Regions from separate parts of the Stenotrophomonas sp. YJH_SMC_14-1 genome, predicted to be linked through region 1. Evidence: riboswitches for the same ligand, from Rfam matches in the RefSeq annotation. Region 1 holds a riboswitch; the other holds the start of a gene.
The links. A riboswitch is a leader RNA that binds a small molecule or an ion and turns the genes downstream of it on or off. The one in region 1 is predicted to bind cobalamin.
Positions count from the first base shown of each region.

Region 2: it holds a riboswitch for cobalamin, as region 1 does, so the genes downstream of both, AC5P9P_RS17455 (epoxyqueuosine reductase QueH) here and btuB (TonB-dependent vitamin B12 receptor) in region 1, are expected to answer to the same signal.

Region 1 is NZ_JCAFVK010000003.1:169,603-173,001, forward strand. It holds gene btuB (TonB-dependent vitamin B12 receptor) at 1-1,685, opposite strand, end outside; cobalamin riboswitch at 1,801-2,023, opposite strand; gene AC5P9P_RS10250 (histidine phosphatase family protein) at 2,167-2,745, shown strand; gene AC5P9P_RS10255 (TfoX/Sxy family protein) at 2,837-3,199, opposite strand; gene AC5P9P_RS10260 (GAF domain-containing protein) at 3,196-3,399, opposite strand, start outside.
Region 2 is NZ_JCAFVK010000009.1:95,487-98,885, reverse strand. It holds gene pncA (bifunctional nicotinamidase/pyrazinamidase) at 1-483, opposite strand, end outside; gene AC5P9P_RS17455 (epoxyqueuosine reductase QueH) at 539-1,225, opposite strand; cobalamin riboswitch at 1,387-1,616, opposite strand; gene AC5P9P_RS17450 (nicotinate phosphoribosyltransferase) at 1,700-3,109, opposite strand; gene AC5P9P_RS17445 (bifunctional nicotinamide-nucleotide adenylyltransferase/Nudix hydroxylase) at 3,174-3,399, opposite strand, start outside.

The DNA of each region.
Region 1 (3,399 bases):
TAGCCGCCCACCTTCACCGCATTCGAGGCATCGTCGTAGCGCTTGCCGGCACCCTGCACAGTCAGGCCTGCGCGGAAATCGCCGAAGCGACGGTCGATGTCCAGGCGCGCGGTCTGCTGCGCGCGGCGTGGCAGCCAGTTGTCGAACTGGGTGCTGCCGCCGGTGCGGTTGCGCGGGTCGGTGTAGCTCAGCTGCGCGTTGATGTCGAAGCCGGCCAGCAGCACGCCACCGGTCAGCTCGGCACCGCGGATGCGGGCCTTCTCCACCTGCTGCATCTTGAAGGTTGCCGCATCGTAGGTGATCAGGTCATCGATGCGGGTTTCATACACGTCCAGGCCCCAGTGCCAGCCCTGGCCCTGCTGCGAAACGCCGAGGTTGGCGCTCTTGGACTTCTCCGGCTTCAACGTCGGCACGCCGCTCCACGGGTCGTACAGATCGCTGAAGGTCGGTGCCTTGAACGCCGTGCCATAGCTGGCGTTGAGGCGCAGGCCGTGGCCCAGCTCCATCGCCCAGCCAACGCTGCCGGTGGCGTGGTTGCCGAACTGCTGGTTGTCGTCGTTGCGTGCGCTGGCCTGCAGCTGGTGGCGGCCGAAGCGGCCCTGGTACTGCACGAATACGCCGGTGTTGCGGCGGCTGTCGACCAGGTAACCCGCGCTGCTGCCATCCAGGTTGTCTTCGCTCCAGTCCACGCCTGCGCTCAGCAGCTGGCCCTCGGCCACGCCGAAATCGCCCTGCAGGGAGGCGCTGTCGCGGTGGGTCTGTGCGCTGCCACGTGCACCGAAGTCGCCGAAGTTGTCCGACTCGTTGTCACTGCGCCCGACGTTTGCGGTGAATGCCAGGCGCTCGGACGGGGTGTAGCGCACCTTGCCGGCCAGCACCTGCTGGCGGGTTTCCGAATAGTTGTAGTAACCGTCGTAATGGTTCTTGCCGTCGGCGCGCAGGGCGCTGCCTTCCACGTTCCACTGGTCGTTGAAGGTGTAGCCACCGCGCAGGCTCTTGGACAGGTTGCGGTAACCGTCGCGGTCGGGCTCGTCGGCGAAGCAGCCGGTGAACAGCGTGGCCGAGCCGCGGCAGGCATCGATGCCGTCGGAATGCTGGTAGGCGATGTCGGCACCGAACCAGCCGCGTTCGGTACCGCCGCCAATGCCACCGCTGGCTTCACGCAGGCCGTTGCTGCCACCGCCAAGCTGGAAGTGCGGGGCGAAATCGCCCTGGTTGCGGCGGGTGAAGATCTGGATCACGCCACCGATGGCGTCGGCGCCGTACAAGCTCGACTGCGGGCCGCGCACGATTTCCACGCGCTCGATCTGCGCCAGCGGCAGGTCCTGGTACATGGCCAGGCCGAGGTCGGCGCTGTTGATGCGCACGCCGTCCACCAGCACTACGGTGTGGCCGGAATTGGTACCGCGCAGGAACAGCGAGCTCTGCTTGCCGAGGCCGCCGGCATTGGCCAGGTTGATGCCGGCGCGACCGCGCAGCAGTTCCTGCAGCGAAGTGGCCTGGCTGGATTCGATCTGGGCGCGGTCGATCACCTGCGCCGGCGCGATGCTGTCCTGCAGGGCGATCGGGGTGCGGGTGGCAGTGACCAGGATCTGGTCGAGCGCGGTGGTGTCATTGGCGGCCTGGGCCAGCGCGGGCAGGGCGGCCAGCACGGCCAGGGACAGCATTCGGGACTGCAGCTTCATGGGGGACTCCAAGTGCCACGCACGCCCGCGTGGCGAAGGGGAGGAGCCGCGAAGGCAGGCGTGCGCCGATGCCGCAGCGCACGCCACGGTCATCCAGCGCCATGCCCACCGCATCGCGACCTGAGGCTTCCGGGCCGGTCTCCGGGCTTGCCGCCGGGTGGCGCGAGGCCACCGTCCAGGCGCCTTCCCATGCCTGCGGCACAGTGGCGGTGTTGCCTGGAACTGACGTGCTTACCGTTGCGGGGGCAGCGCCGGCCTGGCGTGGAATCACGCGTCACCGGCTTCCCGTTTCAACCTGCCGGCCATGGCCGCAGGTCACCTGGAAGTGGGCGCAGTCTACGGCATCGCAGGCCGTCCCGTTGCGTCGCGCCTGCGCGACTGCCTTTGCTGTGCCTTTAGAATGGTTGCTCGATCCCGTGGTGCCGTTGCCGATGTCCGCCCGTTTTCCGCTGTACCTGCGTCGCCCGTCCGGGACGCCCGCATGATCCTCGACCTGGTCCGCCATGCCGGCAATGGCCGTGACGAGTTCCTTGATGGCCGCAGCGACCCACCGCAGCTGGCCGGGCTGCCGCAGGAGCTGGTCGAGGCCTATGCCGGGCAACGCTGGGAGCGGGTGATCAGTTCACCGCGGTTGCGCGCGCTGCATACGGCGATGGCCTTGGCCACGCCGCGTGGGCTGGACGTGGAAGCGGACGAGGAATGGGAAGAGCTGGACTTCGGCGATTGGGACGGGCGGTCGCTGTTCGACTTGCCGGAGGATGCACTGGCGGCCTTCCATGCCGACCCGCACGCGTTCCCGCCGCCCAATGGCGAGAGCTGGGGCCACTTCGAGCGGCGCATCGCGCGCGCGCTGGATCGCCTGCTCGATGATGACGATCCGGTGCCGACGCTGGTGGTCAGCCATGGCGGCCCGTTGCGCATGGTGCTGTCGCAGGTCTGCGGCCTGCCCATGTCGCTGTGCTGGGCGCTGCGTATCGACCACGGCACGCGCCTGCGGGTGTGGCTGGAGCGCGGCGAGATCGGGCTGGTGGGTGAGCTGCTGGAGCTGCAGCAGTCCTGAGCGCACTCGCCGGGCATGGCCCGGCGCTACCGATCCCGCATCACACTGGTAGTGCCGGCCGCTGGCCGGCATCCCCAGGAACGCGGAGGCCTCAATCCTCGTCCGCGCCCTCGGCCACGCTGTCCTCAGCGTCATCGTCGGCATCGAAGCGCTGCTCATGCACTGGGCCCGACGCCGGGCCGGCTGCCTTCAGCGGATGCGCAGCGATGCGTGCTTCGTAATCCTGCACCAGTGCTTCACGCTGTGGCTCGCTCAGCTCCTGCCAATGGCAGTCCAGCAACGCGCCTTCCAGCGAGTACAGCAGGTTCAGGCTGGGCTTGAAGCCGGCGCGCTTGACCTTGACGAAGGCGCCGACGGCTCCGATCGCGACCAGGTCGTCGCGGCTGCGCAGGCCGACCTGGCGCAGCCACGCCGCACTTTTCGGGCCGATGTTGCGCAGCTTCGGTGCGCTCATCCCAGCGCCTCGACGAACACGCGGGCGATGGCTTCCAGGCCAGCCTGGTCGTCGGCATCGAAGCGGCCGACCTTCGGGCTGTCGATGTCGAACACGCCGATCAGTTCATCGCCGCGCAGCAGCGGCACCACCAGTTCCGAGCGCGAGGCCGAATCGCAGGCGATGTGGCCGGGGAAGGCGTCGACGTCCTCTACGCGCTG
Region 2 (3,399 bases), on a different contig from region 1:
GTCACGGGCCAGGCCGCATACGTGCACTTCGCGGATGCGGCGTTCATGCAGCCAGCCGGCCAGGCCGGTGGCCGGGCGCTCGCCCTCGGGGCCGTGGTTCTCGCGGAAGGCGCTGTACGAATCCACCTGTTGGCGCGTGCCCTTGCGCAGGATCAGGTCGGCCACGGTCCAGTCCACGCCCGGGTGCAGGGCGGCACCGGCGCTGCCCTGCACGCAGTGGTCCGGCCACAGGGTCTGCGGCTGCGCGTGCAGCAGGATGGTCTCGAACGGGCGTTGGCCGGGGTGCTGGCTGGCGAACGAGGCATGGTCGGCCGGGTGCCAGTCCTGTGTTGCCACCACGGTGCGGTAGCGGCGCTGCGCCAGCAGATCGGCAATGGGTGCCACCAGCGCATCGCCCTGGTCGCAGGCCAGGGCGCCACCGGGCATGAAGTCCGGCTGCAGGTCGATCACCAGCAGGGCGACATCGGCGGGCAGGGCGGTCATGGCAGTTCCGGTACAACAGAAGGGGCGACCAGCGTGGCCGCCCCATGCCTGCACGTCAATCGTCCTGCGGCGTCCCAGCGTCCTGCCCGTAGTACAACAGGCCGATCTTGATCCGCTCGCGGCCATTCTCGCGGCGATGGCGGTTGGCATCGCGCAGCGAGTACACGCAGCCGCAGTATTCCTGCTGGTAGAACTGCTCGCGCTTGCTGATCTCGATCATGCGGCTGGCACCGCCGCCCTTGCGCCAGTTGTAGTCCCAGTACTGCAGGCCTTCATAGCGCGAGGCGGCGCGGATGCCGCAGTCGTTGATCTGCGCCATGTTCTTCCAGCGCGAGATGCCCAGCGAAGAACTGATGGTGTCGTAGCCGTGCTCGTGCGCGTACAGCGCAGTGCGCTCGAAGCGCATGTCGAAGCACATCGTGCAGCGGATGCCGCGTTCGGGCTCGTTTTCCATGCCGCGTGCACGGCTGAACCAGTTGTCGGTGTCGTAGTCGCAGTCGATGAAAGGAATGCCGTGCTGCTCGGCGAAGCGGATGTTCTCCTGCTTGCGCAGCTCGTACTCCTTCACCGGGTGGATGTTGGGGTTGTAGAAGAAGATCGCGTAGTCGATCCCGGAGGCGGTGATCGCCTCCATCACTTCGCCGGAACAGGGCGCGCAGCACGAATGCAGCAGCAGGCGCTTGCCGTCGGCGGGCAGGGTCAGGGTGGGGCGTTGGAGCTCGGTCATCGTCAGGTACCGCATGGACCGCCGGCAACGGCGGTGGCCCATGCATCAGCGCGTGGGTGAACGGGTCTGGCCGGATACCGTGAACAGGACGCGCGCGGCCACATCGCCTGCACGCGCAGGACGACGACGGCCCCGGCAACCTCCCCGCGGAGATTCCAGGTCGAGTCAGGGGACGGTCGTGTCCCCCGGCCGGGGCCGGTATTCGGGCTGATGGACTCGGGCCGCAGCCCACCTACTACCTGCCGCTTCCCAGGCGCGAGCCCAGTGCTGTTGGCAGGATTCGTTTCCATTCACCGCTGCGGGGCAGCTCCGGAATGGACGCGCGAGGCGCCTTCACCGGATTCCCGTTTAAATCCCTCCCCGCGCCGCAGCGATGGGAGGGATACCTTCGGCGTGTGCAAGGTGGACCTGTTGGTGGCGCCGGTCAAGAGCGCAGGGGGCAGAGCCCGCTGCGCTGCAACGGGATCCAACCCCGGTCGGGATGCACCTTCAATGCCCCACGGCCGCCCGCGTGCGGATGTCGTCCAGCCGCTGGTCGTGCAGCAGGCGGCCGTTCTCCCACACGGTCACCATTGCGTCCTCGAAGCCGTCCGGCAGGGTGTCGTCGCCATTGGCCGGCAGTGGCACCGTATGCAGGCTGCCATCGTCCAGGCGGCGCAGCAGGCGCATGCGGCCACGCTTGCTGGCCTTGCCGGCGTCGGTGACCGGATCCTTGTAGACGTCGATCCACTCACCCTCGACCCGCGCCGCCGAGCACTTCAGCGCGAACTTCTGCGTATCGCGGTCCAGCCGCTGCAGCAGTGCACCGCCCATGCCGAAGGCCACGTTGTCGACGGCGTAGCCGTCGTCGGTGATGCGCTGCAGGATCGCGCGGATGGTGTCCGGATTGATGCCATCGCCCTGGATCACCCGCACGTGGTTGAGCACGCGATAGCCCTTGCCGTTGAGGCTGTGGCCGAAGGCTTCATCCAGCCGGCGCAGGCTTTCGGCCACCACCTCCACCGGGTCACCCGAGTCGGGACGGATGACCAGGGTGGCGCCCGACGCGATCACGTCATCGCGCAGGGTGGTGCCCCAGTGTTCGCTGATCGCGCGGTAGATGTCATAGCTGTCCGACACCACCGCCACGATCGAACCGGGCTTGCCGAACTGGCGCAGCATGTTGCGATAGGCGTCCACCTCGCGTTCGCGGCCCCAACTGGTGATGGTGCTGTGCTCGGCGGCCGGAATCGAATAGCCGGCCATCGGTGCGTGGTAGTGCGCGCGTGCCAGGCACAGCGCCGACACGGTATCGGTGCCGAGGAAGTTGACCAGGTGCGCGGCACCGCCCAACGCGGCCGATTCCAGGCTCGATACACCGCGCGCGCCGAAGTCGTGCAGCTTGAACGGCAGCTGCCCCTGCGGGTCGTCGCTGGTCTGCTGCAGGAACGCGGCGATGGTCTGCCGTGCGTGCCAGCTGATGGTGGCCACGGTGACCGGATACCACACGCGCAGCAGCAGCGTTTCCAGATACGACGGCACCCAGAACGCAGCCGGATCGGTCGACTCGATGGTCATCAGTGCCTGGTGGGTGGGCACCACGCTGCCCTCGGGAACGGCGCGGATGCGCACCGGCAGGTGGCCGCCAAGCCGGTCGACGATATCGCGCCAGCCGGCCTCGTTGAACGGTTCGCCATGGGCGGCGAATACCGCAGCAGCGTCGTCGATGTCGGCGTGGGTGACCGGTCGTGCCAGCGCGTCCTTGAGGATCGCCTGCAGGCCGAAGAACACCGTGCGATCGTGCAGGCCGCCACGTGATTCGACGTAGAAGAACGTGGCATCGGTACCCGGCGGGTACTGCAGCCAATGGCTGGCCTTGTAGCTGTCGGTGTTGAGGAGAAGATTATCGAGGTAGTGCATGACGGAAGCTCCTTCGCGTCGAGTGACACCAGCGGTCTATCCGCCAGTGGGGGGGCCGGGCCTGTCAGCCGCGGCCGAGGAAATACTCCAGGATGTGCAGGTGGTCTTCGAACAGCTGCGGGCCCATGTCCAGGGCTTCACTCACCGGTATCCAGCGCGCCTTGTCTGCGTCGTCGCCGCCGCGCACCGGCGGCAGTTCACCGGCCGGGAATTCGAAGTGGAAACCGTGGGTGATGGTGCGGCCGCGCTGGCTGCGGTCGGGGTGGTCGAAGACCTGCTGGCCCTTCAGC